Regions from separate parts of the Paenarthrobacter sp. NPDC089675 genome, predicted to be linked through region 3. Evidence: riboswitches for the same ligand, from Rfam matches in the RefSeq annotation. Region 3 holds a riboswitch; each other region holds the start of a gene.
What was found. Region 3 has a riboswitch for S-adenosylmethionine ahead of ACIPY2_RS17820 (DUF1737 domain-containing protein). Riboswitches for the same ligand answer to the same signal wherever they lie in the genome.
Positions count from the first base shown of each region.

Region 1: another riboswitch for S-adenosylmethionine. It lies ahead of ACIPY2_RS16040 (homoserine O-acetyltransferase); the one in region 3 lies ahead of ACIPY2_RS17820 (DUF1737 domain-containing protein).
Region 2: another riboswitch for S-adenosylmethionine. It lies ahead of ACIPY2_RS05320 (LLM class flavin-dependent oxidoreductase); the one in region 3 lies ahead of ACIPY2_RS17820 (DUF1737 domain-containing protein).
Region 4: another riboswitch for S-adenosylmethionine. It lies ahead of ACIPY2_RS01945 (aminotransferase class V-fold PLP-dependent enzyme); the one in region 3 lies ahead of ACIPY2_RS17820 (DUF1737 domain-containing protein).

Region 1 is NZ_JBIVHM010000007.1:173,447-181,114, reverse strand. Features, by position in the region: gene ACIPY2_RS16070 (1-phosphofructokinase family hexose kinase) at 1-874, shown strand, start outside; gene ACIPY2_RS16065 (class II fructose-bisphosphate aldolase) at 871-1,710, shown strand; gene ACIPY2_RS16060 (DeoR/GlpR family DNA-binding transcription regulator) at 1,734-2,534, shown strand; gene ACIPY2_RS16055 (CPBP family intramembrane glutamic endopeptidase) at 2,588-3,349, shown strand; gene ACIPY2_RS16050 (VOC family protein) at 3,447-4,085, opposite strand; gene ACIPY2_RS16045 (bifunctional o-acetylhomoserine/o-acetylserine sulfhydrylase) at 4,259-5,650, shown strand; SAM riboswitch class IV at 5,815-5,929, shown strand; gene ACIPY2_RS16040 (homoserine O-acetyltransferase) at 5,944-7,065, shown strand; gene ACIPY2_RS16035 (winged helix DNA-binding domain-containing protein) at 7,101-7,668, opposite strand, start outside.
Region 2 is NZ_JBIVHM010000002.1:261,088-268,755, forward strand. Features, by position in the region: gene ACIPY2_RS05315 (NtaA/DmoA family FMN-dependent monooxygenase) at 1-28, opposite strand, end outside; gene ACIPY2_RS05320 (LLM class flavin-dependent oxidoreductase) at 64-1,155, opposite strand; SAM riboswitch class IV at 1,192-1,301, opposite strand; gene ACIPY2_RS05325 (LLM class flavin-dependent oxidoreductase) at 1,525-2,667, shown strand; gene ACIPY2_RS05330 (rhodanese-like domain-containing protein) at 2,703-3,089, shown strand; gene ACIPY2_RS05335 (MFS transporter) at 3,086-4,630, opposite strand; gene ACIPY2_RS05340 (PLP-dependent cysteine synthase family protein) at 4,812-6,203, shown strand; gene ACIPY2_RS05345 (LLM class flavin-dependent oxidoreductase) at 6,369-7,523, opposite strand; gene ACIPY2_RS05350 (methionine ABC transporter permease) at 7,543-7,668, opposite strand, start outside.
Region 3 is NZ_JBIVHM010000009.1:78,605-86,272, forward strand. Features, by position in the region: gene ACIPY2_RS17795 (amino acid permease) at 1-868, shown strand, start outside; gene ACIPY2_RS17800 (carboxymuconolactone decarboxylase family protein) at 959-1,441, opposite strand; gene ACIPY2_RS17805 (PLP-dependent cysteine synthase family protein) at 1,542-2,606, opposite strand; gene ACIPY2_RS17810 (aromatic amino acid ammonia-lyase) at 2,600-4,162, opposite strand; gene ACIPY2_RS17815 (NtaA/DmoA family FMN-dependent monooxygenase) at 4,165-5,493, opposite strand; SAM riboswitch class IV at 5,669-5,782, shown strand; gene ACIPY2_RS17820 (DUF1737 domain-containing protein) at 5,796-6,062, shown strand; gene ACIPY2_RS17825 (rhodanese-like domain-containing protein) at 6,059-6,469, shown strand; gene ACIPY2_RS17830 (O-succinylhomoserine sulfhydrylase) at 6,472-7,668, shown strand, end outside.
Region 4 is NZ_JBIVHM010000001.1:406,976-414,643, forward strand. Features, by position in the region: gene ACIPY2_RS01925 (hypothetical protein) at 1-317, opposite strand, end outside; gene ACIPY2_RS01930 (MFS transporter) at 387-1,838, shown strand; gene ACIPY2_RS01935 (metal-dependent transcriptional regulator) at 1,873-2,586, opposite strand; gene ACIPY2_RS01940 (class I SAM-dependent methyltransferase) at 2,614-3,405, opposite strand; gene ACIPY2_RS01945 (aminotransferase class V-fold PLP-dependent enzyme) at 3,509-4,903, opposite strand; SAM riboswitch class IV at 4,935-5,048, opposite strand; gene hisN (histidinol-phosphatase) at 5,194-6,006, opposite strand; gene ACIPY2_RS01955 (ribosome small subunit-dependent GTPase A) at 6,062-7,177, opposite strand; gene aroA (3-phosphoshikimate 1-carboxyvinyltransferase) at 7,180-7,668, opposite strand, start outside.

The DNA of each region.
Region 1 (7,668 bases), on a different contig from region 3:
CCGTGTTCCCACACCGCTGAGCCGTGCCGGTGGCAAGGGGATCAACGTCGCGCGCGTCGCGCACCAGACCGGCAATCCCGTGCTCGCCATCGCTCCGACCGGAGGCGCCGCAGGCCAGACGTTGGCCGCCGAACTGTGGACCAGCGGCGTGCCCCACCAATTGGTTTCCGTCGCAGCCGAAACCCGCCGGAGCATCGCCCTTGTGGACACGGTCGCAGGCGAAACCTCCATCTTCAACGAGGAAGGCCAGGCCCTCCTCCCTGACGAGTGGCGTTCGCTGGCTGCCGCCGTCGTGGACGCCGTTCATGGCGGTGACGGGCGCGCTCCTGCCTCGGTGCTGGTTGGTTCAGGCAGCTTGCCTCCCGGCGCGCCGGAGGACTTCTACCCGTCGCTGGTGCGAACAGCGCACGACGCCGGCATCCCGGCAGTCGTCGACACCTCCGGTCCGGCGATCATCGCCGCAGCCCGGGCGGGTGCAGATGTCCTCAAACCAAATCATCACGAACTCATCGAAGCCACCGGAGAGCGAAGCCTGGAAACCGCAGCGTTGTCCCTGATCGCACTCGGTACGCGGACCGTCCTCGTCAGCGCCGGCGCCGACGGCATGCTCGCCTTCGACCACGCCGCGCCAGGGGGCTACTGGAGCGCGCGCCTCCCGGCTCCGCTGAGTGGAAACCCCACAGGGGCGGGCGACGCCGGGGTGGCAGCTGCCGCCGTCGCACTCGCCGAAGGCGTGACGGAGCCACGGGAGATCCTCCGGCGAGCCACTGCCTGGTCGGCGGCCGCGGTGCTCATGCCCGCCGCCGGCGAGATCTCGCCGCGATACACGGAACTTCAAGACCAACTGATCATGACTTGGAAGGAGACCCGGTGACCCTCGTCAACACGCGGGAACTGATGGACAGGGCCGCAGCTGAAGGCACCGGACAAGGCGCGTTCAACGTAATCCATGTGGAGACAGCCGAAGGGCTGGTGGCCGGAGCCGAAGCCGCCGGCGTGCCACTGATCCTGCAGATCTCCGAGAATTGCGCCAAGTACCACGGTGGTCTAGAACCGATCGCGCTGGCCGCCCTGTCGATAGCGCGGAATGCCGCCGTCCCGGTGGCCCTCCACCTGGACCATGCCGAGTCCGAAGACCTCGCCCTTGCTGCCGTGGACCTTGGGTTTGGCTCGGTTATGTACGACGGCGCGCATCTGCCCTACGACTGGAACGTGGAAGTTACCCGCCGCGTGGCCCGGTATGCCCGGGAAAGGGGAGTGTACGTCGAAGCGGAATTGGGCAAAGTGGGCGGCAAGGACGGGGCGCACGCTCCGGGGGTGCGGACCGACCCGGCCGAGGCGACGGCCTTCGTGGAAGCGACAGGAGTCGATGCGCTCGCAGTAGCGGTTGGTTCCTCCCACGCCATGACGGAACGCAGTGCCGCGCTGGACCTGCACTTGATCACCAGGCTGAAATCGGCCGTGGGAAAACCCCTGGTCCTCCATGGCTCCTCCGGCGTCACAGACGAGATGCTCGTAGCTGCTATTGCCGCAGGTATGACTAAAATCAACGTATCCACACATTTGAACGGGTTCTTTACCCGCGCCGTCCGTGAGTACCTCGATGCCAACCCTGCAGTGGTGGATTCCCGGAAGTACCTCAAGGCCGGCCGGGACGCCCTGATGCTGGAATCTGCACGTATGCTGACGCTGTTCGCCAAAGCGAAATAGCTGGACCACGCGAAAGGCTTGTCATGACCCGCACCGATCGGCTGACCGCCATCCTCGACCTCCTCGCCGAATCCGGCCATGTTGAGGTCGAGGACATCGTGACGCGGCTCGGCGTGTCGCCTGCGACGGCCCGGCGCGACCTCGACAGCCTCGCCAAGCAGCGCCTCCTCAGCCGGACACGTGGCGGAGCCACTACCGGTTCGGTCGCCTACGACCTGCCCGGACGCTACAACCGTGACGACCACGCCGAGGCCAAGCAGGAGATCGCCCAGGCCGCGTCGGCCCTGATCCGCCCCGGAGCAGTGATCGGCCTCAGCGGCGGAACCACCAACACGGCCCTCGCCCAGTTGCTTTCCACCCGCGAGGACTTGAACGCGCCATCCAACCGTCCAACGCTCACTGTGGTCACCAACGCCATCAATATTGCCTCCCAGTTGGCGGTGCGTCCGAACATCAAGATCATGGTCACGGGCGGCATCCTGAACCCCCGTTCCTATGAGCTCGTGGGACCCTACACGGACGTCATCATGCAGAAAGTGGCCTTGGATATCGCCTTTATCGGAGTCAACGGTGTGGATCCGGAACTTGGGCCAACCATTACTGACGAGGGCGAAGCCATGGTGAACACCGTCATGGCCAGACGCGCCACGGAGTCCTACGTGGTTGCGGACTCCTCCAAAGTGGGCAGGCGCTCCTTCGCCGCGATGGCCGGATATGACTTCCGGCACCTCATCACGGATTCCGGGATTACCCCCGAGGATCGCGCAGCCTTCGAGGCCAAGGGCACCGAAGTCATCGTGGCCGCTGCCGGAGTTGCAGCCTAGCTCCGGAGTGCGGTTCCCGGCCAAGTGGCAGGAACTGCAGGCAAGATAGGAACATGCTCCTAGCCTCCCGCCGTCGCCTGCGCGCAGAAGTCCTGATCGTGCTGGGCCTTTCACTGGGCCAGTCCGCCGTCTACTCGATCGTGCAGCTCCTGGACAAGCTGACCCGCGCGCCGCTCTCGGAGGCTACCTCCACGCTCAACAGGTCCCAAAGCACCCGCGAGTATTTCGACCTCACCTACCAACTGCTGGACATCTTCTTTGCCCTGGTTCCGGTGGCATTGGTGTTCTACTTCCTGTCACAACACGCTGCCGCGGGATCGGCTTCCCCCTTCGCCCGGCTGGGCTTCAACTTTGCCCGGCCCGGCAAGGACCTGCTGCACGGCGTGGGCCTGGCCGCGCTCATCGGCATCCCCTCGTTGGGGCTCTATGCGGCGGGCAGGGCGTTGGGAATTACCACGGCGATCCTTCCGAGCGGACTGGACGCATACTGGTGGACGGTCCCTGTCCTCGTCCTTTCGGCGGTGCGCCATGCGATCGTGGAGGAAGTGATCGTGGTGGGCTACCTTCTGGACCGGTTCGGGAAGTTCGGCTGGAGCACACCACTGGCAATACTGGTCAGCGCCGTACTGCGGGGCAGCTACCACCTGTACCAAGGCTTTGGGCCGTTCATTGGCAACGTGGCCATGGGGTTGGTCTTTGCCTGGCTTTACACGAAGACCAAGCGGGTCATGCCGCTGGTCATTGCGCATGCAATGCTGGACATCGTGGCGTTCGTCGGCTTCAGCCTCTTCGGCAAGGCAATCGGCCTCGGCTGACCCGGTTGGGGGATCGCCGCTTAAATGTATTCGGCCGCCATCCCTGGGTGACGTCATTGGCACCCGCTGATGGCGGCCGAAGTTTATCCGGAGTGTGTCAGATGGTGACAGCTCCGGAGGCGGTCTCGAAAGTGACGGACATGATGCCGGGCGTGCCGTGGGGAGCCATCCACTGCACGGCAACGTCCTCCAGCGGCTTCTCAACGGGCTCACCCAGCCATTCAGTGACGCGTTCCGCCGAGCCTGCAATGGTGAGGCTGGACATCTTGACGTCGCTCTCGTAGACCTTGGACGGGTGCAGTGAGGGGTCGCCCTCCCACTTGAGCAAGTACGGCACTTGGGGGTCTGCGATCAGGCCGAGGATGCCGATTTGCTGCCACACGAGTTCGCGGCCGTCCGGGAACTTGCGGTTGCCGGGTACGGCGGAGCGGCCGAGGCGCTCTTCGAAGGGAGCGAGGTCGTCAACGGCGACGCACCAGCCCATCCATCCACCGCCGGCCGCCGAGCGTGCCCGGACTGCCTGGCCGAAGGGTGCCTTGTCCGAGGCAGGGTGGTCCAGGACCTCCACTACTTCAAGGTATTTGTTGTCCGCCAGGGGAATGATCATGTTCCGGGTGCCGAAGCGCGGGTGCACTCCACCCCGGACCGCGTCCACTCCCAGTGCTGCGGAAATTCGTTCGGTAGTGGCCAAGAGGCCATCTTTTTCACAAGCGTAAGAGACGTGATCCATGCGCATGGCTTCATCTTGGCACTTTGTGATTCGGGTCTCAGCTAAGTCAAGCCTAACCGAGGTGGGATGTTACCCAGGGGTCGCCGTCGAGGTCACGGGGGGACCAGCGGATGTCGCCGAAAGTCCCAAAAATACCGTCTTCGTCATAAAGCTGTGCAATACGCAGGCCGCTTCCTAGACTGGCCGCAGTTCGAAGCACTCACAATCCACCGAACCATGCGCGCTGCGCTGACGCAGCCGAGAAGGAGAATGCCATGTCCCAGGGATGGTCTTTCGAAACCCGACAGATCCACGCCGGCCAGGAGCCGGACGCCGCTACCGGAGCGCGGTCGCTGCCGATCTACCAGACCACGTCGTTCGTTTTCCCGAGTGCCGAGAGCGCAGCGAACCGCTTTGCCCTGGCCGAGCTTGCCCCCATCTACACCCGGATCGGCAACCCCACGCAGGACGCCGTCGAGCAGCGCATCGCGAGCCTCGAAGGAGGCCTTGGAGCATTGCTGCTCAGCTCCGGCCAGGCCGCTGAAACCTTCGCCATCCTCAACATCGCCGAAGCCGGCGACCACGTGGTGGCCAGCCCCAGCCTGTACGGCGGAACCTACAACCTCCTGGCCCACACGCTGAAGAAGTTCGGCATCTCCGTGACGTTCGTGGAGGATCCGGACAACCTTGAGCAGTGGCGGAACGCCGTCCAGCCGAACACCAAACTTTTCTTCGGCGAAGTTGTTTCCAACCCGCGCCAGGACGTTCTGGACATCGAGGGCATCGCCAACGTGGCGCATCAGGCCGGCGTGCCCCTGATCGTGGACAACACGCTCTCCACTCCATACCTGATCCGGCCCATTGAATGGGGCGCGGACATCGTGGTCCACTCGGCCACGAAGTACTTGGGTGGGCACGGTGCGGCGATTGCCGGTGTGATCGTGGATTCGGGAAACTTCGATTTCAGCCTGGACCCGGAGCGTTTCCCGAACTTCAATACCCCGGACCCCAGCTACAACGGGCTTGTCTACGCCCGGGATCTCGGCAAGGACGGCGCGCTTGGTGCCAACCTCTCCTACATCCTCAAGGCGCGCGTGCAGCTGTTGCGGGACCTCGGTTCGGCAGTCTCGCCGTTCAACGCCTTCCTCATCGCCCAGGGCCTGGAGACCCTGAGCCTGCGCGTCGAACGCCACGTTGCCAACGCCACCAAAGTGGCGGAATGGCTGGAAGCCCATGACGACGTCGAATCCGTCGCCTACGCCGGGCTGCCCTCCAGCCCCTGGTACGACCGCGGACGGAAGTATGGTCCCCGCGGCACCGGCGCCGTGGTTGCCTTCAACATCAAGGGTGGCGTCGAGGCGGGCAAGCGTTTCGTGGACGCCTTGGAGCTGCACTCGCACGTGGCCAACATCGGCGATGTCCGTTCGCTGGTCATCCACCCGGCGTCCACGACGCACAGCCAATTGAGCGTTGAGCAGCAGGCAGTGGCGGGAGTTACTCCCGGCCTGGTGCGGCTGGCCGTGGGAATCGAGCACATCGACGACATCATCGCCGACCTCGAGGCCGGCTTCCGCGCAGCCAAGGGCGCCTGACAGGTCCCCTTGCCGAGCCCTTGCGGGCGCCGCCCGGCCCTGACGATTATTCGCCGGGCGGCACCCGCGGGTGCTTCTTTCTGAACGAAGCAGCCCAAAACCGTCACACTGCTGTCACATTCTTCGCCAGAACAGCTGTGTTCTTCCTAAACTCTTAGTCATTAGGTCATGAGTGCCAGTGACAGCCCCGGCTTGCTGGCCGGCAACCCTCCTCCGCGGTGGGGTGCCCCGGGTGAGGACCTGGCCTGCCGCATGAAAGGCGGCGGGCAAGCGCGAGGTTAGGTGTCAAAGGAATGACCATTACTGCTACTGCCCTTCCCACATCGGAAGAAAAAGACGGAACCGTCAAGTACGCCCACATAGGCCCGCTCCAACTCGAAGCGGGCGGGTTCCTTCCCGACGTCGTGCTGGCCTACGAGACCTGGGGGCGGCTGAATGCAGACGCCTCGAACGCTGTCCTGGTTGAACACGCTTTGACGGGCAGCACCCATGTGGCCCGCGGTGCAACCGAGGAAGAGGGCTGGTGGGAGCAACTGGTGGGCCCGGGCGCCACCATCGATACCGATCGATTCTTTGTCATCTCCATCAACATCGTGGGTGGCTGCTACGGCAGCACCGGGCCATCGTCGCCGGCGCCGGATGGCCGGCCTTGGGGCTCGAGGTTCCCGCTGGTTACTTTGCGTGACACCACGGAGGCAGAATCACGCCTCGCCGATGCCCTCGGTATCCAGGCCTGGCACGCCGTCCTGGGCGGTTCCATGGGCGGCGCCCGTGCCCTTGAGTGGGCCGTGACGTTCCCCGAGCGGGTCAAGCACTGTGCCGTGGTTTCGGTAGGTGCGTACAGCACGGCGGAGCAGATCGCTTTCGCGCAGTCCCAGACCCTGGCCATCAGGCAGGATCCGAACTTCAACGGCGGCGACTATTACCACGGTGCCGCACCCGAGGCAGGACTGGCCCTGGCCCGGCGGATCGCCCACATCACGTACCGTTCGGCGCTGGAACTGGATTTCCGCTTTGGCAGGGAAGCGCAGCATCAGGAGACTCCGCTTGCCGCCGCGGTGCTGGGGGAACGAGGCCGTTACCAAGTGGAGAGCTACCTCGACCACCAAGGCACCAAATTGGTGCGGCGCTTCGACGCCAACAGCTACATCGCCATCACCGAGGCACTCATGAGCCACGATGTCACACGTGGTCGCGGCACCTTGGAGGAGGCCCTTGGCCGGGCAACCGCGGAGTTCTTCATTGCCGCAGTGGACTCGGACCGTTTGTATTTCCCTGCCCAATCCCGCGAACTGGCCGCAGCGCTGCCGGGAGAGGTGCCCGTGCATGTGATCGAGGCACCCATTGGCCACGACGGTTTCCTGACGGAAATCGGGCAGTTGTCTGCCCGCCTTCGTGAGGCCTTCTTCGCCTGAGCGGGGCCTCGGCCCGAGCTGACACTCACTGTGCCTCAGGCCAGCCTTGCCTCCACGCCCAGGAACCTGCCGTAGCGTCGGACCTCCGCGTTGAGGGCTGAGCGGACCGGGGGAGTGGTTGGCTCATTCATCCGCACGTCGAGTTCGCAGGCGCCCCCGGAAAACGTGTGGCGCCATGAGCCGGCCAGCCTGCCATCGAGCAGCACCACGTGCATGGGGCCGCCGTTCTCCGGAATGTACGGAGCCACGCCGCCAAGGTAATGCCTGGACTGCGAATAGCCCATGACGTACTCGTCATAGCACTGGATGAGGTCCACGCGCGGAGCCGAGGGATCCCGGAGATCCACGGTGCCGGCCGCGTCCGCTTCCAGAAAATACTCCAAGCCATCGATCGTCGCGGAGTGCAGCGCGCCAGGGGAGAGGTCATGGGCAACGGCCAGTCCGCGTTTCACATCCTTCATGGTCAGTCCCGACCATGCTGCGCAGTCCTTCACGGTGGCCGGTCCGCGGCTGCCGAAGTAGCGCAAGGCCAGCCGGCCCAATGCGTGGTCGCGTTCGGCTTCATCAAGGGTCGGGGGACCGGGCGCCGGCACACGCTCTTCG
Region 2 (7,668 bases), on a different contig from region 3:
TGCCTGCGATGCGGTGTTGTTTGGTCATGGATATGCTCTCTTTGGCTCTGTCAGGGGGCGTTTTCAGGCCGCTGTGTAGCGGTTGGCCGGGCGGGGAAGCCCGAAGGTTTCGCGGAGCGTGGTCCCCGGCGTTGGCGGCGTCACCAGTCCGGTTTTGTGGAGTCCGGGCAGCACCTTGTACGCCAGCTCCGGAAGGTCGATATCCAGGACGGCGGGCTTGAGGCGAACGCCGTCGGTGGCTGCGAAGAGGGCGGTGAGGAGTTCCACCAGCCCCTGGGCATCTCCCACATAGCGGGCTCCGCCCACCCATCGCTCATGGGCATCCAGCTCCGCGAGCCGCTCGGCGGCGCTCTGCCCGCGGGCGTCCAGGACGACGTCGAGCTCAACCAACGTCCGCTGCGCACCTGATGCCGCTGCCGCCTGGGCTGCCTGCGCGAGCTCATCGGCAGTGTCCGCAGAGACCAAGGCGACGTCGGCTTCGACGGCGGGAATCAGTTCCGTGGGGGCGAACACCACCAACTGGCCCTGAAGTGGACGCGGGATGATGGACGGTCCCTTCACCGAGAAGCGTGCGCTTTCGAAGTCGGCGTAGTGCAGTTTGTCGCGGTCCAGGTAGCGGCCCGTGGCAACGTCACGGATGACGGCGTCGTCCTCCCACGAGTCCCAGAGCCTGCGGTTGGCCTGGACCACATCTGCTGCTTCGCTTGTCACTTCATGCGCGGGCAGGGTCGAGCGGCCCACGGAACGGGCTTCCTCCACCAGGTTGTCCGCGTTTACCAGCCAGCCGGCGCGTCCCTGGGAGGAATAATCCAGGCTGGCGAGCTGGGTGGCGACATGGAACGGCTCGGTGAAAAGCGTGCCTGCTTCGGGGACCAGCCCAAGCGAGCGGGTGATCGGCGCCGCGAAGGCTGCCCTCTGGATGGCGTCGATGCGGCTCGGGATTCCGGTGGTCCCTCTGTCCACCACCCGGCTGTCCTTGAAGGTTGCTACATGGAACCCCGCGATATCGGCTGCCTGGACGGTCTCACGGATCCGACGGCCCCCCAACAGTGCCTGCGGATCATGAAGGGCCTTTCGCCAGGCGGCCGGGTGGGCTCCATCGCCGTCGAGCTCCAAGGCAACAACACGCGAACGGAATTCAGGTTTGGAAGGCATGTTTCTCTCTTTCACGGGCCGCGGCGCGGCCGGATTGACATTCACTTGCCGCGAGCGCGGCCAGGTCTGTTTCCGGAGCACCCCGCCACTTAATGCCTGAGGGTTGCCGCAGCGCGAGCCGGTCCTTGGCGCGCTGACTCTTGACCTGGAACTGAATCTAGGAGCAGCTCCAAGGAATGTACAAACGGCCCTGACGCGGGGAGTCAACGCAGGAAACAGCGCGTCAAGCGGCTGCCAAGTTCGTCATTTTCCGCTGGATAGGCAGGCTCTTGTGACCTTCCATTGCGCCGGGTTGAGCTGCGTTGAGTCCAGTTGAGCCGGGTGACGAACGGGCTTTGGTGCGTCCCTTCCGCTCCGTAGTGTCGTCACATGCCGAAGCCTTCCGTGATTCCCCTGTCAGTCCTTGACCTCAGCCCGGTGTCAGCCAACCAGAGCTCCGGCGACGCGCTGCGCAGCACTGTTGCCTTGGCCGTCGCCGCCGAAGCCGCCGGCTACTCCCGTTACTGGCTGGCCGAACACCACCTCAACGAAGGCGTTGCAGGTTCCGCCCCGCATGTGCTGGCCGGACTCGTGGCATCGGCGACAAAGACGATCCGGGTAGGCACCGCGGCCACGCTGTTGGGCAACTACCGCCCGTTGCAGATCGCGGAGAGCATAGGAACGCTGGCTGCGGTGTTCCCGGACCGCCTGGATCTGGGTTTTGGCCGTTCCGGTCCGCCCAAGTCGCCGAGCGAACCGGCGCCGGGCCAACCCGCGCCATCAGGGGAAGCCCAGTCCGCGGAGCGCGTTGTGGACGGACTCGTCGTCCCCGCCGCCCGCCCGATCTTCGGCGCCGTCCTTCCCCGGAAGTTCCGCCTGCAGAGCGAACTCCTGGGCCGGTTCCCGGGCGACACGGACAATTTCGAGAACGACGTCCAGGACATCATCGGCTTCTTCACCGGCGAATACCGGACCAGGCACGGTGAGGAAGTCACGGCCACTCCCGCCCTGGGCCAGTCTCCGCAGTTCTGGATCCACGGCTCCACGGCCGGTCCCAGCGCCAGGCTTGCGGGCAAACTGGGCCTGCCGTTCGGAGCCAACTATCACGTGGCTCCCGCGACAGTGTTGGACTCGATCGCCGAATACCGTGCCCACTTCAAGCCCTCAGAAACGCTGCAGGAACCGCACGTCATCGTCTCAGCAGATGTCCTGGTTGCACCCGACGAATTCAGCGCCCGCCGTATTGGCCGTGGTTACGCCCAGTGGGTCCACGGCATCCGCAGCGGTCAAGGAGCTATCCCCTACCCCTCACCCGACGACGCAGCGGAATTCACCCTGGACGCCGACGCCGAAGAACTGATCAAGGACCGCCTGGACACCCGGTTCATCGGCGCTCCCGGGCAGGTCACCGAAAGCTTGCGTACCCTCCAACGTGCCACCGGTGCACAGGAACTGCTCATCACCACCATTGCCCACGACCCCGAAGACCGCGAGAACTCCTACCAGTTGCTCGCCGAGTCCTGGGGACTCTAAACCTGTCCACTCACCCAAACAACAAAGGAGCACCAATGACCACCGAAATCCAGGAAGACACCCAGCTCATCACCGCCGAGGAAGCTGCTGCCCTGATCCAGGAGGGCGTCCTGCTGATCGACGTCCGCAGCGAAGGTGGACGCGCCAGCACAGGTGCCGTCCCCGGTGCCGTGGTGGTGAACCGCGAACATGTCGAGGAGGACTTCGCTCCTGAATCCGCCCACCGCCTCGCCCAGGTCACGGGCACCGACCAGAAGATCGTGGTCTTCTGCGGTTCCGTGAACGGCTCGCGTCCTGTGGCGGAGAAGCTGAAAGTCCTCGGTTACCACAACGCCGTTCACGTCGACGGCGGCTTCCCCGCCCTCCGCGACGCCGGCGTTCCCACCACAGGACCTGCCGCACCTCCGGCTGAATCCGCCTAGGCGTCCACGGGTTCGGTGACGTCCGAGCGGTGGGTTCCTCCCGCCGTCGTACTTCCGGAAACCGGGCCCTGCACCAGCGGTTCCGTTGCCGTCGTCGTGCTTTCCGCTACGGAAGGTACGACGACGGCACTTCTGTTTTCGGGGCTGGCGGCGCGCACCTCGCGGAACCAATCGAGACCGCCAGCCACTACGGCGGCCCCCAGCAGGATGCAAAACAGGAGGATACCGTGGTGGAAGGATTCTTTCGCTGCTCCGCCCGTGACGGCGCCCTGTGCCTGCAGGAACATGCCCGCCGCGGCAGCTGAACAGAGCGCGGCGGCGAAGCGCTGGCTGAGTTGGTAGAAACCGGCTGCGACGCCGGCGGCCCCGGATGGTGCGTGCCCGAGTGTCAGGGCCTGGTTGGGTGCAACGACCAGGCCGGTCGCGATGCCCTGGACGAGACCGACGACGGCGACCGCCAGTGCCGCTGTGGCGGAGTCGAAGCGTTGGACGAACACGTCCTTGGCCACGAGGGTGGCCAGGCTTGCGAGGAGGGCGAAGACGATCCCGGCGCGTCCGTATCGGGCGAGGTAACGCCAACTGAAGGTTGAGGCCAGGAGCATTCCTGCGGCCTGCGGGGCGAGGATTGCTGCCGCGGCGAGGGGTGCCATGCCCGTGCCCGAAAGAAAGTAGAAGGACGTTACGGCGGCCATTCCTGCGCCGACGCCGAACTGGCACAGGGCGACAACCGTTCCCAGCGCGTATCCCTTGGAGGTGGCGAGTGCGCCGCTGAGCAATGGTGTCTTGCCCCGGCGGTGGTAGAGGACTTCCCAGCCCGCGAAGGCAAGGAGCGCAGCGGCCCCGATTCCGAGCGACGTCACCGCGACCATGCCCGCGCCGTAAATTGTGGGGATGAGGGAGGCCACCACTACACCGCCCAGGAGAAGGGCACCGAGGACGTCGATGGAGGTCTTGCCTCCCTTACTGCGGGTGGTCCTGGGCAGCAGCGCTAAGGCGAGCGGGACCAGGATCAGCACCAGCGGGACGTTGGCCAGGAACAGGATGCGCCAGCCGGTCGCCGGGTCGCCAAGGGACAACACCAACCCGCCGATCAGCGGGCCACACACCGCGGCCGAACCGCCCGCAGCGGCGTAGGCACCAAGGGCTTTGGCCCGGTCGTGGCCGGTGTAAATGTCCTGCAGCAAACCAAGGACCTGGGGATTCAGCGTGCCCGCGCCCAGCCCCTGGAGAAGCCTGGCCATGATCACCCACGACGGGTCCGTGGCCAGTCCGCCCAGCAAACTCGAAGCGCCGAAGACGGCGATACCTGCGATGAAGAGGGTGCGCCTGCCGACGATGTCACCGAGCCTGCCAGCAGGAACAAGCGCGACACCGAACGCCAGGGAGTAGCTCGCGAGGATCCACTGGACGGACCCGGAGTCTGCGTGGAGCGTGGCGGACATCGCCGGGACAGCGAGCACGAACACCGACTGATCCAACAGCGTGATGAATCCGGCGCCCAGGCAAAGCCATAGTGCGGAACGTTTGGCGTTTGTACCCATGTTTGTGACTCTAGGCCTGCCTGGTGCGGCGCCGGGCATCACGAGACACCCGGTTAAGGGGCATGAATCAGGGTTACTTTCATTGACCTGCTGTGACTCTTGTGTGTGGCCCTGCGACGCATCAGCACACGGTTCTCAATGCTTTTTGGTGGGCGTTTCCCGCACGCCTAGCGTTGGCGGCATGACCGTCTACGAATCAGTCCTCGACGCCATCGGTGGCACGCCCCTGCTTCGCCTTCGGAAGCTCGGAGCAGGTGTCCGGCCACGCATCTACGCCAAGCTGGAGTTCCAGAACATCGGTGGAAGCGTGAAGGACAGGGCTGCGCTGTCCATGATCCGCGGGGCCGAGGAAGCCGGGCTTTTGAAGCCGGGCGGGACGGTCGTCGAAGGCACCAGCGGCAACACGGGCATCGGGCTGAGCCTGGTTGCTGCGCAGCTGGGCTACCGTTCGGTGATCTTCGCACCGGCCGCCACGTCTGCCGAAAAGATCCGGCTGCTCAAAGCCTTCGGAGCGGAAGTCCACTTGGTGGCCGACTTCGTGCCACGTTCGGATCCCGGGCATCTCGCAAACCGTGCCGCGGCCTTTGCGGCCTCGACGCCGGGGGCTTGGCTGGCGCTCCAATACGACAACCCGGCTAATCCCGAGGCACATTTTCAAAGCACGGGGCCGGAAATCTGGAAAGACACTGCCGGCAGCGTGACGCACTTTGTCGCAAGCGTAGGTACAGGTGGGACGATCAGCGGGACCGGGCGGTTCTTGAAGCAGGCCAGCGACGGGGCCGTCCAGGTCATCGGCGCCGACCCCGAGCACTCCCGCTACGGCGGCGGCAACGGTTCGCTCAAATACACCGAAGGCGCCGGGCATCCCCTTCACCCGGATTCTGTTGAGGACCTCTGGCCCGAAGCGTTCGATCCCGCTCTCGTGGACAAGTTCTTCAGCATTTCCGACCGCGACGCCATTTTCACTGCCCGGCGCGCTGCCCGCGAAGAAGGCCTGCTGATCGGGGCAACCGGAGGCACAGCACTTGCGGCCGCCCTGCAACTCGCCGAGATCCTGGACGAGAACCACACCATCGTGGTGGTGCTCCCGGACTCCGGCCGGAACTACCTCTCCACCTATTTCGACGACGACTGGCTCACCTTTTTGGGGTTCCTGGAACCCACGACGCCGGCTGGAACCGTCCGCTCGTTGCTCACCGGCGCGCCTGCCGGAGTCCCGCTCCTGGCGAGCGGACTGACAGCGGCGGAGGCCGCCGTCGAACTTTATGCCCGGGGGTTGGCACCTGGCGAGCCAGCGTTCCTGGTCCTGGACCGGGGCGAGAGCTTTGGAACCGTGCACCCGCGGGAAGTCGTGGCAGTGGTGACTTTGGAGTCGTTGGCTGCCGTGGACGACGCGGCCCCAGCTGTCGCAGCCGGTCTTGCCTACAGCGTGCTTGGGGCCGGCCTCCCGGTTCCGGTGGAAGCTGGGGCAAGCAGTACTAAAGGGCAGGGGGACGCGGCGGCGGCCGAATCTGCTGGTACGGAGGTGGTCGCTGTCCTCGTCGACGGCCGGATCGCCGCCACCCTCCCCTGACGCTCTCTCACATCCCACCCGCGAGAGCCCATCCCTCTCTCACAAACAGCTGGCCGGGCGTGTCGAGAAAGGGTACGGGTGAACCGGGGGGAAGTATCCATCCAATGAGCGAGCATCCGGGAAAGCACCCCGGGACGTGAGAGAGGGTGGCCAGAAAGGGGGGATTTAGTGAGAGAGGGTACGGGTGCGGGCGGCGGCATGCGCGGCGGGGCGGTCCTCGGCACTCAGGCCGCGTTCCCGGTGCGCCACCTCCTGCTTCAGCTGCGGGATCACGTGCTGGCCAAACTCGATGGCGTCGGGGACAAAGTCGTACCCGCGCAGGCCGAAGATCTCAAAGCCGAGCTCGTGGTAGTCGAGGATCGCCTGGGTGACGGTGTCATAGGAGCCAACCAACGCCGTCGCGCTTCCTCCTCCGCCTCCGGCAGCTTTGGCGAGGGCCGTCCACAGGGCGCGGTCGTGCAGGTCTCCGCGTTCGGCCGCCGCCAAAAGCCGCTGGGTTCCGGCTGCTTCCGGCTTCACGGCATAGTGCCGGACAGGATCGATGACCTCGCCTGCGGACCGGCGTGATTCGAAGGTGCCCAGGATGGAACGGGCTTTCTCCCAGGCCAACTCGTCGGTAGGGGCAACGATGGGCCGGAAAGCGATTTGCCAGCGCAGAGGCGATGTCCGGCCCAGGGAAGCAGCCCGCGAGAGGATCTGTTCCTGCTGCGAAGCGGCGTCGGCCAGTGGCTCACCGAAGAGGGCGTAGATGTCGGCCTCGGCAGCACCCACCGACCAGGCAGCCTCGGATGACCCACCGAAGGAAATTCCCGGGCGTTTCCCACCAAACGGACCCAGCCCGGAGGCAAAGCCTTCAAAGCGGTAGTGCTCGCCGTCCCAGTCGAACCTCTCCCCTGTCCACGCCCGACGGACGATCTGCATGTACTCCTGGGTCCGGCCGTACCGCGCATCCTTGGCGAGGTAATCACCTTCGCAGGCTTGGTCCGCCTGGCTGCCGCCAGTGATGAAGTGCACCGTCAAGCGCCCCTGCGCAATGTGGTCCAGGGTCAGGAAGGACCGCGCAGCGAACGTCGGGTGCGACACGTTCGGCCGGTGCGCCAACCTCAGCTGAATCCGCTCCGTGTTGGCCGCAACCCACGTGGCATGGACGGCCGGGTCCTGGGTTGCCGAGTTGTAGGCGAACAGCACATGGTCCCAGTTGTTGTCTTCATGGATCCGCGCGATCTTCACAGCGTAGGAAGGATCAAAGAAGGCCGTGGTGGCCGGCGAGGTCTCCGTGGAGTCATTGCCGGCACCCATGCCGAGGAATTCGATAGGCATAAGGAATCTCCAATTAAACCTAGCGGCGGAGGATGCGCTGGGCCAGGAAATTGCCCAGCAACTGCGCGGCCTGGACCATGACGATGATGATGAGCACGGTCACCAGCGTGACTTCCCAGTTGAACTGCTGGTAGCCGTACATGAT
Region 3 (7,668 bases):
CTACCCCTCGCTGACCGAGAATTTTTCCACCCCGCAGGGCCTGTTCCCCAACGGTTTCACAGGCGTCTTCGTGACCTGCCTCGCCGTGTTCTACGCGTTCTCCGGCTCGGAGCTGATCGGCGTTGCCGCGGGCGAAACAGCCGATCCCGGCAAGAACATCCCCAAAGCCATGCGCACCACGGTGATCCGGCTGATGATCTTCTTCGTCGGAGCAATCATCGTCATCGCCGCCACCATCCCGTACGAGAAAGTCAGCGTGGATGAAAGCCCGTTCGTCACGGTCTTCTCCATGCTTGGCATCCCGTTTGCTGCGGACATCATGAACTTCGTGATCATCACCGCCCTGCTTTCGGCCGGAAACTGTGGCCTGTTTTCCTGCGCGCGCATGCTTTTCTCCCTCGCGGACGAGGGACACGCGCCCAAGGCTTTCCGCAAGCTCACCAAGCGGGGCATCCCCCTCGTGGCGCTCTGCGTAAGCATGCTTGGTGGCCTCGCGTCGCTGATCAGCAGCATCGTGGCGCCGGCGACGGTCTACCTGGTGCTGGTATCCATCGCCGGTTTTGCCACCGTAGGTGTGTGGATGTCCATTGTGGCCTCGCACTATGTGTACCGGCGGACGTTCGTGCGCAACGGCGGGGACCTCTCGTCGCTCCCCTACCGCGCACCGTTGTTCCCGCTGGTGCCGATCCTGGCGTTTGCCCTGTGCGTGGTCTCGCTCGTGGGCATCGCGTTCGACCCCAACCAGGTAGCGGCGCTACTGTTCGGCGTTCCCTTCGTCGGAGCCTGCTACGGCTTCTTCTACTTCAAATACGGAAGACGGCGGAAGCTCGCTCCGGTGGTTACGGATGAGGCCTCCGTAAGCTCCTGACCTGTTCCCGCTGTCAATCAGCCCCCTGGGCAACCTTGTTGGTTACCCAGGGGCTGATTTGGTGTTCCGGCCGGCACGCGAGTGCGTCAGCTACTGCTTGGCCTGCCTCACCGGGTGCTCGCTCAGGATGGACAGGCGATTGAAGGCATTGATCCCGATTGCCGCCATGCAGATCACGCTGATCTGTTCGTCCGAGTAGTGCTGCCGGGCTTCGGCGAAGAGTTCCGCGCTGGGCCTGGAGTTGCTCATGCGGGTGATCTGCTCGGCGATCTTCATTGCCACAACTTCCGGCGCCTCGAACAACCGCACTTCCCTGTACACAGCCACCAGGGACAATCGTTGTTCGGTCTCGCCGTACTTCAAGGCTCGGCGATGGTGGAGGTCCAGGCAGAACGCGCAGCCATTGATCTGAGAGCACAGGTAGTTGATGAGTTCCAAGGTCCTGCGCGGAATGCCGAGGCGGTCCGCTTCATCCACCAACTGCTGGGAGTAGTGGGTCAGCGTTGCGTAAAGATCGGGCTGCTGCTTGTCCAGATAGCCGGCGAGGCGGGGCGTTGTTTCCTGTTGGGGCATATTTGGAGCCTAATGCACGCGGGACGTGAGAGAGGATCACCCCAATCCCTGCGGGACGTGAGAGAAGATCACCCCAAACCACGCGGGACGTGAGAGAGGATCACTCGCGGGAGGCCGGGACGTCGGCGGCGAGGCGGATGTGGTTCTCGGCCAGCCACTTCGGGTTGAAGGCTTTGCTCAGGTAGTTGGTGCCGGCGTCGGGGGCAATGGCCACCACCACCGAACCGTGCGGCGCCGCCCGGGCTACGCGCAAGGCCGCTGCGACCGTCAGCCCGGAGGAAGGTCCCAAAGAGAGGCCTTCCTCGTCAAGCAGCCGATGGACCACGGTGTAGACCTCGTCGTTGGGGATGCGGAGGAAGCGGTCCACGATGGAGCGGTCGAAGATCTTGGGCCATTCCGCCTGCGGCCACGAGTTGCCCACACCGTCCACCAGAATCTCGCCGGGGTGGCCCCCGCTGTAGGCGGAGCCGTACGGGTCGGCGCCCACCACTTCAAGATGGCCACCGGGGCGTTCCTCCGCCACCCGCTCCTTCAGGTACCGGCCGTTCCCGCTGATGGTTCCGCCGGTGCCGACACCCGCCACGAAGTGGGTTACCAGCCCGCCGGTCTGCTCCCAGATTTCCGGGCCGGTTGCCTGGTAATGCGCAAGGGGGTTCGCCGGGTTGTCGAACTGCATTGGACGCCAGGCGCCAGGGGTTTCGGCAGTGATGCGGGCAGCAACGGCACGTGCATTCTCGGGCGACTCCGATGGCGCGTTCCAGTCGGTCAGGATCACCCGCGCCCCATAGCTGTGCAGTGCTGCGAGCTTTTCCTGGGAGATCGTATCCCCGGTTACAACAACCACAGGGTGCCCGGTGAGTCGGCCGATCAGCGCCAAGCCGATTCCCGTATTGCCGGACGTGCTCTCCACAATGGTGGCTCCGGGTTGCAGCTCTCCCGAACGCTCCGCGGCCCGGACCATGCTCAGCGCTGTCCGGTCCTTGATGGAGCCGCCTGGATTCTCGGATTCGAGCTTGATGTGGATGCTGCTGCCCAGGCCACGCCCAAGATGCTCCAACTTCACCAGGGGCGTGTTTCCAACCTTGTCCAACACCGAGACATCCAGCCCGTCCGGAACCTCCGCTGCGGCATGCATTCCGTGCCTGCGCGCTGCTGCGCTCACCATTCGCTCCCACCTTCCCCAAGCCCGGCCGCTTCAACGACGTCCCGCAGCGCAAACCTCGCGCGTTCCACCAGTTGGGGAGCCGGCGGCCGGTCCGCCAGCAGGTCGGCGAGCCTCCCGACAACGACGCCGGTCCCCCTTCCCAGCGGCTGCGCAGCTCCCGCTTCCAGCAGCAGGAAGGAAGCCGTCAACGCCTCGATGGTCAGCAGCTTTTCCGCAGCGTCCAAGGACTTTTCAAGCTGTTGCAGCGCCAGCGGCGCCAGCGTGGAGTGGTCCTCCACATCGGCTGACAGGGTGGGCGCGCCCAGCGTCGCGGGGGCGGCCAGGAATTTCAGTTCGGCCAGCAAGCCGGCGGCCGAGTACCAGAGCAGGCCGGGCAGTTCCTCCTGTGCCAGGCCTGAGCCTGCGGCCGCCGCCGCAAGGTGTTTCGCCCGGATGGACCTCTGCGGCGGATAAAGCTTGGCGATGCGGCGTTCGCTGGAGATCCCCACGTGTGCCAGGGCCAATCGCAGGCTTTCAAAGGAGAGGGCCACCTGCATCGCTTGGAAGTTCCCGCCCGACACCATTTGTCCGGAGTCCAAGTCCACCAGCGGGTTGTCGCCCCGTCCGTTCAGTTCCACCTCGAGCGCAGCTCCCAGTTGCGATACCAGGTACCGGAAAGCCCCGTGTGCCTGCGGCGCTGCCCGGAAGGACAAAGAATCCTGCACCGACACTTCGGGGCGAACGTCCTCCAACCACCCGCCACTCAACAGCCGCCTGACAGCGTCGGCGGACTCCCGCTGCCCGTCCACTGCCTTGGCCGCCTGGATGGCGGCCGAAAAGGGACTGAGGTTTCCGCCGTCGTCGTACCTTGCGATGGTCTCCAACGACAAAGCGAGCGCGACGTCGGCAAGCCTGGCCAAGTGCCGCAGGCGCACGAAGGTGAGCGCTCCGGCTCCAACTGAGTACGCGTTCGCGCTGACGAGGGCGAGCGCTTCTCCGGCGGCGAGGGTCAGCGGTTGCAGGCCGGCGTCGGCGAGCGCCTTGGCTCCGGGAACCAGCGCGCCTTCCGCGTCGAAGGCTTCTCCCTCCCCGATGGCAACGGCTGCGACGGCGGCAAGCTGGGTGAGGTCGGAGGAACCCACCGAGCCTTCGGCCGGAATGGCAGGGCGGACGCCGCGGTTCACGAGTTCGGCGTAGCAGCGCGCGGTTTCCGGACGTACGCCGGAGCCGCCTCGGCTGAAACCCACCAGTCGCGCAAGGATTATTGCCCGTACGGTGGCTGGATCCAGATAGTCGCCCACGCCGCTGTTGTGGTACCGAACCACCTGCACTTGGTAGTCCAGGATCGATTTGTCTTCCACGAAGGTGTCCCGGCCCGAGCCAAGGAGCGTATTGAGGCCGTACACCCGCTCTCCTGAAGCCGCAGTGCGCTCCACCACTTCCCGGGACCGCTCGATCAAAGTCAACGCATCATGGTTGAGTTTCACGTGAAACGACTCGTCCAGGGCGGCAGCGGCGAGCCGGCTCACCGCCACCGGCGCCGTCCCGATCACCAGTTCCTTGGGGTCGGACGCCATGGTCAGAAGTCCAGGAGGTTCTGCCGGAAGCCCCCGTTGCCGTAACTCTTCCTCAACAGGCCGCGGCGGCGCAGTTCGGGAGTGAGTTTGTCCAGCACGCCGTGCACGGTGACGGGGTCCACGAAGCCGGAGAAGAGGAAGCCGTCCCCGCCCACAGCCGCTCCGGTCTCTTCGAGGTAATCCGCGATTTCGCCTGCCGTGCCGATGATCGAGTCCCCGGCTCCGCCGCTGCGGGCCTGCAGGATCTGCCGCAGCGTGGAACCAGGAGGGGCTGCCTTGGCGAAGTGCTCCAAAGTGCCCTGGTTGCTGTTGGTGCTCAGTTCCGGGAGCGGGGCGTCCAGGTCGAATTGCTTGAAGTCGATCACGGACAGGTATGAGATCGAGTTGAGCTGGCTGTCGATGTCGCGCTGGGTGAGCTCACGGCGCTGGGCGCGCAGTTCCTCCGCTTCCGTCGGAGAGCCCACAACGGTGGGCTTGAGAACGAAAAGCACCTTGACGTCGTCGGGGTTCCTGCCGGCTTTCGCTGCCTCGGCGCGGATGGAATCGCGGTACGCCTTCATCCCGTCCGCACCGCGGGCCAGGGCAATCGCGACGTCGGCATGCCCACCCGCAAACGCCTTCCCCCTGGGCGAGGCACCTGCCTGCACCAGGACCGGCTCCTCGGGCAAGGGAGCCGTGTTCAGAGGCCCGCGGACCTTGAAGAAATCGCCCTCATGGTTGATGGGATGAACCTTGGTGTGGTCGGCAAACCTGCCGCCCTCCACATCCTCAAGAACAGCGCCGGGTTCCCAGCTCCGCCAAAGGCGCCTGACGACGTCGACGAACTCCTCCGCTTTCTCATACCGGAGGTCGTGCTCGATCTGCTGGTCCAGCCCGTAGTTCTGCGCGGCGAGGTCGCTGCCCGAGGTGACGACGTTCCAGCCGAGCTGCCCCTCGGAGAAGTGCTGCAGCGTAGCAAGGAGGCGGGCCGCCGTGAAGGGCGGGTAGAAAGAGGCGCTGACGGTCGGGACGATGCCCAGGTGTTCCGTGGCAGAAAGCAGGTACGGGACCAACGCGAGGGGATCGTGCTTGGGCGCAAAGGAGGCATGGGCCAGGGAAACCTCGGCCGTACCACCGTAGGTATCGGGGACGGTCAGGGAATCCTCGATGATGAACAGGTCCAGCCCGGATCGCTCGAATGCCCTGACAGCCTCCTGGTACAGCGCGGGTTTCTTCCAGTCGTAGCCGAGTCCGTATCCGGGAGTTCCCCAGCCCTGGACACCGAATCCGTGGCCCACGAACCAACCAAAATGAAGCATGGGCTTGAGTGTAGAACTGCCTTGTCCGTTCACCGCGACCTGATTTCATGCGAAGTTACAGGGGGTCGTACTGCGTCAATTATGCTCCCGCGGCGTCACATTTGGGCCCCGTTCCAAGGGGTTCCCGGAGGCACCGGTTACGCAACATGACGACGGCGGCAATGTCACCAAATGCGGCGCCACGGCTGTGGATGTTACTTTTTTCTTGAGTAATGAGCACCAGCGTTAAGCCCTGACTTGCTGGTCGGCAACCCTCTCCCGCGGCGGGGTGCCTCAGGTGACTACTCGGCGTATTCGACACATCGAACTGCAAGCGTGACTGAGGAGCACCACGAATGCCTGAACCCACTGAAGAAAAGCTGTCCTACCGCCTGATCACAGGCCCGGACACCCGCGAATTCTGCGAACGAATCAGCAACGCCCTGGCCGAGGGGTACGTCCTCCACGGCAGCCCGGCCGCCACCTTCAATGGCACCACCGTCATCGTTGCCCAGGCCGTCATCCTGCCGGCCGCTGTTGCCGATGCGGATGCCGCCGTGGCGAGCGCCGTTGACAAGCTCGAGAACTACGAGGACGAGGAAGCATTCGAGGGGCACGCATGAGCTACGCCGGTGACCTGACCCCGCAGGACGCGTGGGCCAAACTTGAACAAGGCGCCATCCTGGTGGACGTCCGGACCGAGGGCGAATGGGCCCACATCGGAATCCCGGACACCAAAGCCACCGAGAACGATCCCCTGTTTATCCAGTGGAACCTCGCAGGCGGCATCCCGAACTCCCGGTTCATCGAAGACCTCCAGCAGCAGGCTCCCGAAGGTGACGGCGTAGAGCTTGTGTTCATCTGCCGCTCCGGCCAGCGCTCCGTTGCCGCCGCCACGGCCGCAACCCAGGCCGGCTTCACGGCCTACAACGTACTTGAAGGCTTCGAGGGTGAACCCGACCGTTACGGCGAACGAACCGTCAACGGATGGAAGAACCGCGGCCTGCCTACCAACTTGGGGAACGACTAAAAGTGACTTTCAATCCTGACGCCGCCGGCTGGAGCCCTGATACCCAGGCCGTTCGCGGTGGCCTTGACCGTACCAACTTCCAGGAAACAGCCGAGCCTGTGTTCCTGAACTCCGGCTTCGTCTACGAATCCGCCGCAGCAGCAGAGCGTGCGTTTACCGGCGAAGACGAGCGCTTCGTCTACTCCCGCTACGGCAACCCGTCCGTCGCCACCTTCCAGGAGCGGCTCCGCCTGCTCGAAGGAACCGAGGCATGCTTTGCGACGGCGTCGGGCATGTCTGCGGTCTTCACCGCCTTGGGTGCCCTGCTGGCTGCCGGCGACCGCGTGGTTGCGGCGCGTTCCCTGTTCGGCTCCTGCTTTGTGATCCTCAACGAGATCCTGCCGCGCTGGGGCGTGGAGACCGTCTTCGTGGACGGGCCGGACCTTGATCAGTGGCGCGAGGCGCTCTCCCAACCGACCACTGCAGTGTTCTTTGAGTCGCCGTCCAACCCGATGCAGGAAATCGTGGACATCGCGGCCGTCAGCGAACTCGCGCACGCCGCCGGGGCGACCGTCGTCGTCGACAATGTCTTCGCCACCCCGCTGCTTCAGCGCTGCGGCGACCTCGGCGCCGACGTCATTGTCTATTCAGGTACCAAGCACATTGACGGCCAGGGACGCGTCATGGGCGGGGCGATCCTGGGCACCAAGGAATACATCGACGGCCCGGTCAAGCAGCTCATGCGGCACACCGGCCCTTCGCTCTCATCCTTCAACGCCTGGGTCCTCACCAAGGGCCTGGAGACCATCGGGCTGCGCGTGAACCACAGCTCGGCGTCGGCGCTGAAGATCGCCGAATGGCTCGAGCAGCAGCCCGCCATCAGCTGGGTCAAGTACCCCTTGTTGAAATCGCACCCGCAGTACGAGCTGGCCACCAAGCAAATGAAGGCCGGCGGCACCGTGTTGACGTTCGAGCTCTCTCCCTCCGGCGGCCGCAGCGCCAAGGAAGCAGCGTTCGCACTGCTCGACGGCCTGAGGGTCATCGACATCTCCAACAACCTGGGCGACTCAAAGTCCCTCATCACCCACCCGGCCACCACCACCCACAGGGCCATGGGCCCGGAGGGACGTGCGGCGATCGGGCTCTCGGATGGCGTTGTCCGCTTGTCCGTGGGCCTGGAGGACGTGGACGACCTCATCCTGGACCTGGAAAAGGCCCTC
Region 4 (7,668 bases), on a different contig from region 3:
CCGGGCACGTCGACGACGCCGACAAACCGGCTGCCGATGCCCTCATATTCGGTCCGGACCTCGCCGAGGAAAAGTTCAGGCAGTTCGCGTGTCCGGTGATGTCCGCAGTAAACGAAGGAGAATTCCGGCCACCACTTCTTGGGCCGGACAGCCTCCGAGTAGCCACAAACCGCACATTCCAGATGGACCCAGACGGGTCGCTTCCCGGTTCGGTTGGCGCGTGACTGCACCAGCCAAGGTGGCGGGTTGTCCTGGAGTTCGCGCAACTCCGCCTCCGGAAGCCGTGACGGGATGCCGTGACGCTGGGCCATTTCCATGGAGATATCAAGGGCCAAGGCGGCGTCACGTCTGCTAATCACCACTCAACGATACGGCAAGCGTAGGCTGTGCACATGACGGACCAAGCATCGCTGGCGCCCAGCACCCCATTGCAGCGCCGCGTCCTTGTTGTCGCCATTGTGGCTTCCTTCATCGCCATTCTTGACGGCTTTGTGGTGAACCTTGCGCTTCCTGCGATCGGCCGGGAGCTCGGTGGCGGCCTGGTAATCCAGCAATGGGTGTTCGACGCCTATTTGCTGACACTCGGCGCCCTGATCCTGGTGGCAGGCTCCCTTTCGGACCACTTCGGCAGGGCGAGGATCCTTGAGTGGGGACTGGCTGGATTCGCCTTGACGTCGGTCATGTGTGGACTGGCCTGGAACGGTGAAGTCCTGGTGGTCTCACGGGCACTGCAGGGAATAGCCGGCGCGCTGCTGGTGCCCAGTTCCCTGGCCATGATCGTGACGTCGTTCTCGGGGCCTGCGCAGTCCAAAGCCATCGGTCAGTGGTCCGGGTGGACGAGTGCCGCGGCAATTGTTGCGCCGCTGATCGGGGGAGTGTCCGTGGACCTGTTGTCGTGGCGGGTCATTTTCTTCATCAATGTCATACCCGCGGCCGCCATCTGGCCGATGCTTGCGAAGCTGCGCTCATCCGACGCTGCGAGGGACAAGAGCAAACGAATCGACTATGCCGGCGCTGTCCTTGCCATGATCGGGCTGGGTGGGCCCGTCTTCGCGTTCATCGAACAGGGGCGGGTTGGTTGGGGCAGCCCGCAGGTTTGGTTCCCTCTGGTCGCCGGTGCCGTAGCGCTGGCATTCTTCCTCGTTCACGAAAACAGGACGCCGGAACCCATGCTGCCGCTGCGGCTCTTCGCCATCCGGAACTTCGGGTGGGGCAACCTCTCCACGCTCGCCATCTACGGGGCGATTTCCCTGGGCTTCTTCGCCCTCGGCATCTACCTTCAGCAAGTGGGCGGCTTGGGGGCCACGGTGGCCGGGATCGCCCTCCTGCCGGGCACCGTGATCCTGATGCTCTGTGCATCCTATTTCGGTGGCCTGGCCGGAAAGTATGGTCCCCGGTGGTTCATGACCGCAGGTCCGCTGCTGTGTGCCATCGGTTTCCTGATGTCTTTGTCCATCCAGGAACCCCTCAACTACTGGACCCAGGTTCTTCCCGGCCAAGTGGTCTTCGGCGTTGGCCTGGCCACTTTGGTGGCACCCCTGACCGCGGCCATCCTGGGTGCCGTCCCTCCGGATGAGGCTGGTATCGGCTCCGCGGTCAACAACGCAGTGGCGCGGATTGCGGGCTTGATCTGCATAGCCTTTGCGGGTTTGATCGTTGGTCCGGTCTTCACGAGGGAAGGGCTGTACAACGCACTGCTGGTCACGGCGGCCCTGTTCGCGCTGGGAGCGGTGACTTCCGCCGTCGGGATCCGCAACCAGGTTGGGGAAGCAGCAGGCACCGCGGGTGAACGGGGCGGACTGCACGACGACGGCGGCCCGGCCGGGCAGCACGCCTGACGGCGCGCGCCTGACCGCTCGAATGGCGGCCGGGTCACTGGCCCGAGAGAACGCAGCCTTCGTGCGCTTCTGTGCTTTGCACCCAAAGGGCTGACGTAATCTCATCGGCGAGATCGAACTCGCGGCGCTGTGGACCGCTTCCTATCCGGACCACCAGTGCACCGCCAAATGGCCTCCGGCCCACTACTTCCACGCGCGCGTCCAGCGTGATTTCTTCGGCGGCGAGGTAGCGCAACAGGTCCGGGTTCTCGTCGCTGATGCGTGTGATCCGTCCTGAGTGCCCTTGGTCCAGTTCGATCATCCGGTAGGCGTGCGGCAACTCGACGGAACCATCGGAAGAGGGAATCGGATCACCGTGCGGGTCCCGGAGGGGGTGTCCGAGCTTGGCGGACATCCGCTCAATGAAGGTGTCCGAAACAGCGTGTTCAAGCATCTCGGCCTCGTCGTGGACTTCATCCCAGCGGTATCCCAGTTCTTCAACAAGATACGTCTCGATCAGGCGATGCCTGCGGACCATGGCCAGTGCCAGGCGCATGCCGTCGGGTGTCAGGCGGATGGCGCTGTAGGGTTGGTGGTCCACCAAGCCCTGGTCCTTGAGTTTGCGCACCATCTCGGACACCGACGAGTTGGCGACCCCGAGGCGCTGCGCAAGCTGGGAGGACGTAATGGGCTTGTCCTGCCACTCCGTGAAGGAGTAGATGACCTTGACGTAGTCCTCAATGGAGGAGGAGGGCGTACCGGTCTTCACAGCTCAAGCCTACAGTGGCAGGCGGATTCAGGCTTTGCGGGCCCGCCACGTCTGCGTCACGTATGGCAGGCCGAGCTCCTGGCCGGGGGCATGGCCGAGGTGTTCGTAGATGTACCACTCGAGGTTCGCCAGCACTTTGGCGCGGGTGGCCTCGCTTGCGCGGAGGTAGTAGCTGCGTGACTTGGTGAGTTCCATGATGTCCCGGGGCGTCAGGGGGTCTTCCCATTCGGTCACGTGAGACTCCAGACTGGTGAATTCCGGACCGATGGAAGGCCGGAAACCCGGTTTGTGGACATCGCCGGCATGCATGATGCGTGAAAGGCGGTGGACCCACGGTATTGAAGTGTCGAGTTGGTTCCAGATCAAGCCGAGGACGCCTTGCGGGCGAAGGATACGGGCGATTTCCGTGCTCGCTTTGAGGGGATCGCACCAGTGCCAGGCCTGGGCGACGCTGACGACGTCGTAAGCCGACTCTGCCAGCCCGGTCACCTCAGCGGTACCTTCCAAGGCCAGCTCCACCTCGGGGCAGGCCTTGCGTAATTGTGCGAGCATGTCGGCCGAGGGGTCCACGGCGGCTACGTGCAGTCCGCGGTCGATCAGGAGTCTGGTGAATTTTCCCGTGCCGGCTCCGAGGTCGGCAGCAGCTTCGGCTCGCGCAGGCAGGAGCCAGTCCACCGAGTCTGCCGGGTATCCCGGGCGCACGCGGTCGTAATGCTCGCCGCCGTCCTGGAAACTCTGCCCAAGTTCCCGCCGCCGATGTGCGTGCAATTTGGGCCCCCCGGGGCGGTGGCTTGCTTTTGACGCGCCACGGGAATGCATGGACAAGCACAGCTCCTTCAGGGTAAATCCAGGGGATTGACCCTACGAATTTACCGCAAGGAAGTGCGGGGAAGGCTCACCGGAGGTCGGCTTGGACGCTTGCCTAGTCCACCGTGCAGGGGGCAGCGCCGGCGGTACCGGGCGTGTTGGGCGCCCACTCCGGATAGCTGCGGTGGTCGTTGGCCGGAACCCAGCGGCCCTCGTCCACCACGTAGTCCCAACCGAGGCCTGTGCTCTTGAGCTCCCGGATGCCTTTGAGCAGCCTGGTTGCGTCTTCCAAGCGGGAGCCAACCCCGAAGCTGGCGCGCAGCGAACCCGAAGGAAGCCCGAGCCTCTTGAGGAGGGGGTGCGCGCAGAAGCGGCCATCCCGGAGGCCCACGCCGTGTTCCGCCGCGAGATAGGCAGCCACGAGTCCGGCGTCGAATCCTTCGACCGAAAAGTTGACCACGCCGATCGTGTCCGTCGAGTCGCTGAAGATCCGGTGCACTGTGACACCCTCGATGGCCTCCAGGCCTTCCACGAGGTAGGTGCGGATGGCGCTTTCATGCTGGTGCCACGCCTGCTGGTCGAGCCCGGCAAGGACCTGGGTTGCGCGGGCCAGTGTTGCTGCTCCCAACACGTTGGGGGAGCCGCCCTCGTGCCGGGCCGGACCGGTGGCCCAGCTGACGGAATCGAGCCGGGCCTCACGGACTGCGCCGCCACCGGCGAGGTGCGGCGTACCGGCGTCGAGCCAGTCGGGACGGCCAACCACAACGCCTGCACCGAAGGGCGCATACAGCTTGTGGCCGGAGAAGACGATGTAGTCGACGTCGGCTTCGGCGATGTTGATGCGGCGGTGCGGTGCGAGCTGGGCTGCATCTACAACAATCCGCGCTCCGAATTCGTGGGCCAGGGACGCCAGCTCGGCAATGGGCAGGATTTCACCGGTGACGTTGGAAGCACCTGTCACCGCCAACAGGGAGACGCCGCCCTGGGCCAGCTCGTTACGGAGGTTTGCGATGGTGGTGGCCAAGGTGGGTGCCGCGACAACGCTGCGGTGGGGAACACCCTGCCATGGCAGCAGGTTGGCGTGGTGTTCGATGTCCAAGTAGAGGACCTCGCCGGTGGGCTCGCCATTGAGGTGCGGCAGGCAGCCTGCCAGCAGGTTCAGCGAGTCAGTGGTGTTGCGGGTGAAGATCACTGAATCATCCGGGCGGCCGCCGACGAAGTCGCGGACGATGTTCCGGGAGTTCTCATAAACGGAGGTGCTGATCTGCGAGGCAAAACCCGCGCCGCGGTGAACGCTCGCGTAGTAGGGCAGGACCTCGTTCAGGTACGCCGAGACGATGGTCAGCGCCGGCGCGGAGGCGCCGTAATCGAGGTTGGCGTAGCGGACGTGGCCGCCCTGGATCAGCGGAGCCTGGAGTTCCGCGCCGGTTACGGCTGCGAGGGGCCGGACCGCGGGGCCTTCCTCCGCGATGGAAGGCAGGGTGGTGGAATCGAACGTAACTGTGCTCATGTGACCTCACTCAGGAGGGACCCCTCGAGGGGATCCGCGCTTGCCGTATCCGTTCCGGACCGGCCTGGTCGTCACCCGGGGCACCCCACCGCGAATGGAGGGTTGCCGGCCAGCAAACCGGGGTTTAGCGCTGGCACTCGTGACCTGTAAAAGAGATTAAGGCACCCCGCACGCCCGGCACAAAGCCGTCCAGTTTATTAAGCGGATTGTTACGCGAGGGGCGCAAATGGCGCTTTTGGCGAATAAAGTGCGGCGGACACCCCACAAGAAGGGCGCCCGCCGCCGATTATTCAGAGAAGATCGTCAATGCCCGGATTGAGTCTCTTAAGGACTTCCGAGTGCAGGATCGAGTTGGTCGCCAGGGCGTTTCCGCCGAACGGGCCGTCTTCTCCTTCCAGCGAGGTGAACCGGCCACCCGCCTCGGTGACGATCGGCACGAGCGCAGCCATGTCGTACAGGTTCAATTCGGGTTCGCAGGCGATGTCCACCGCCCCTTCCGCAACCAGGCAATACGACCAGAAATCGCCATAGGCCCTGGTCCGCCAAATATCCTCTGTGAGCCCCAGGAATTCATCGAGGTTTCCGCGTTCCTTCCAGCCGGACAGGCTTGAAAAGGACAGGGAGGCATCTGCCAGCTGCGAGACGTTGGATACTTTCAGCCGGGTGGCGGAGGCGAGCGAACGCCCGGTGTAGGCGCCCATCCCCTTCGCGGCCCACCAGCGCTTGCCCAGGGCCGGGGCGCTGACGACGCCCACCACTGGTTCGCCTTCGTCAACGAGCGCGATGAGCGTGGCCCACACCGGCACGCCCCTGACAAAGTTCTTGGTGCCGTCGATGGGGTCGATGATCCAGCGGCGGGAACCGTGCCCGCTGCTGCCGAACTCTTCGCCGAGTACGGCGTCGCGGGGGCGCGAACGCGATAACTGGCCGCGGATGGCTTCCTCTGCGGCTTTGTCGGCATCCGTGACGGGGGTCAGGTCCGGTTTGGTTTCGATCTGCAGGTCCAGGGCCTTGAAGCGGTCCATCGTCTGTGCGTCCACAGAGTCTGCAAGGACGTGGGCCAGCCTCAGGTCATCGTTGTAGCTGGAAACGGATTGGGTCATGCCACCAAACTATCGTGAAACGTTCGCACGGCCGGGACGTGTTGCCGCCCGGCCTTCAGTTCACGGTGCCAAGTTCCTTGGTTTCCTTTGCTTCGAGGCGTGGATCGGCCCCCAGCAAACGCCTCAGCGAGGCAAGCCTGGCCACGCCGGAAGGACCCGCGTGTCCCTCAATGACCCAGGCATCCAAGCCGCAGTTGATGGCATTGGCATCATGTTTGCACCCGCGGTCGCAGGCTGCCGTGCCAGGTTCAAGGTCCGGGAAGGAGTGCAGGATCCGGTCCGGATCCACGTGCGCGAGCCCGAATGAGCGGATGCCGGGCGTATCGATGATCCAACTGCCGGCGGGTGCATCGGCCAACTTCAGTGCCAGTGCGGACGAGGAGGTGTGCCGTCCGCGGCCGGTGACCGCGTTGACACCGCCGGTGGCGCGTTCAGCGCCGGTAAGCGCGTTGACCATGGTGGACTTGCCAACCCCGGAATGCCCCAGCATCACGGTGACTTTCCCGTCGAGGTGGGACCTCAGACGCGAGACCGCATCACTATCCAGTCGGGCGGACAGGCCGTCGTCGGAACGCGCGTCAATCCCGGAAGCCTCTGCGTCTGCTGTTCGGCTGATGATGATCGGGAAGTCGAGGCTGAGGTAATTGGACAGGAGCTCGGCCGGATCCCTGACGTCCGCCTTGGTTACGAGCAGGAGGGGCTCGATTCCGGCGTCGTAGGCCGCCACCAAGGCGCGGTCGATGAAGCCGGTGCGGGGCTCGGGGTTTGCGGCAGCAACCACCACCACAAGTTGGTCCGCATTGGCCACGACCACGCGCTCAATCGGGTCGGTGTCATCCGCGCTCCTGCGCAGGAGCGTCCGGCGCTCCTCCACCCGCACCAGGCGTGCCAAGGTGTCGGGTCCGCCGGAGACGTCGCCCACCAAGGCTACGAAGTCGCCGGGTACGACCGGAGTCCTGCGGAGCTCCCTTGCGCGGGCGGCGATGACAATTCTCTCATTGTCGGAGTCCTCGCCCACGATCGCGGTGTAGCGGCCGCGGTCCACGGTGATGATCCTGCCTATGACGGCGTCATCGTGGCTGGGGCGGTCCTTCGTCCTTGGCCTGGAGCCTTTCTTGTTGGGACGGATCCGTACATCCGATTCGTCCCAGGAGCGTGCGTCGCGTCCCATGGTCAGAGGCTGCTCCCGGCCGGAGCTGCCGCGCGCTGTCCCAGCATCGCGTTCCACATCTCCGGGAATTCCGGCATGGTTTTGGACGTGGTGGCGATGTCCTCCACCTCCACGCCTTCGACCGCGAGTCCGAGGATTGCGCCGGCAGTGGCCATGCGATGGTCTGCGTAGCTGTGGACCACGCCGCCGTGCAGCTTGGCGGGGCGAATGATGAGGCCGTCCGCAGTTTCTTCAGCGTCGCCGCCGAGCCGGTTGATTTCAGCTACGAGGGCGGCCAGGCGGTCGGTCTCATGGCCGCGCAGGTGGGCGATGCCCGTCAGCCGGGATGGGCCCGAGGCCAAAGCGCAGAGGGCTGCAACGGTGGGAGCAAGTTCGCTGGTTTCGTCGAAATCGGCGCCCTTGATTTCCGGGCCTCCGGTGACGGTGAGGGTCCCGTTCTCCAAAGATACTGTGGCGCCCATGTCAGCGAGGATGCTCCGCCAGAGGTCTCC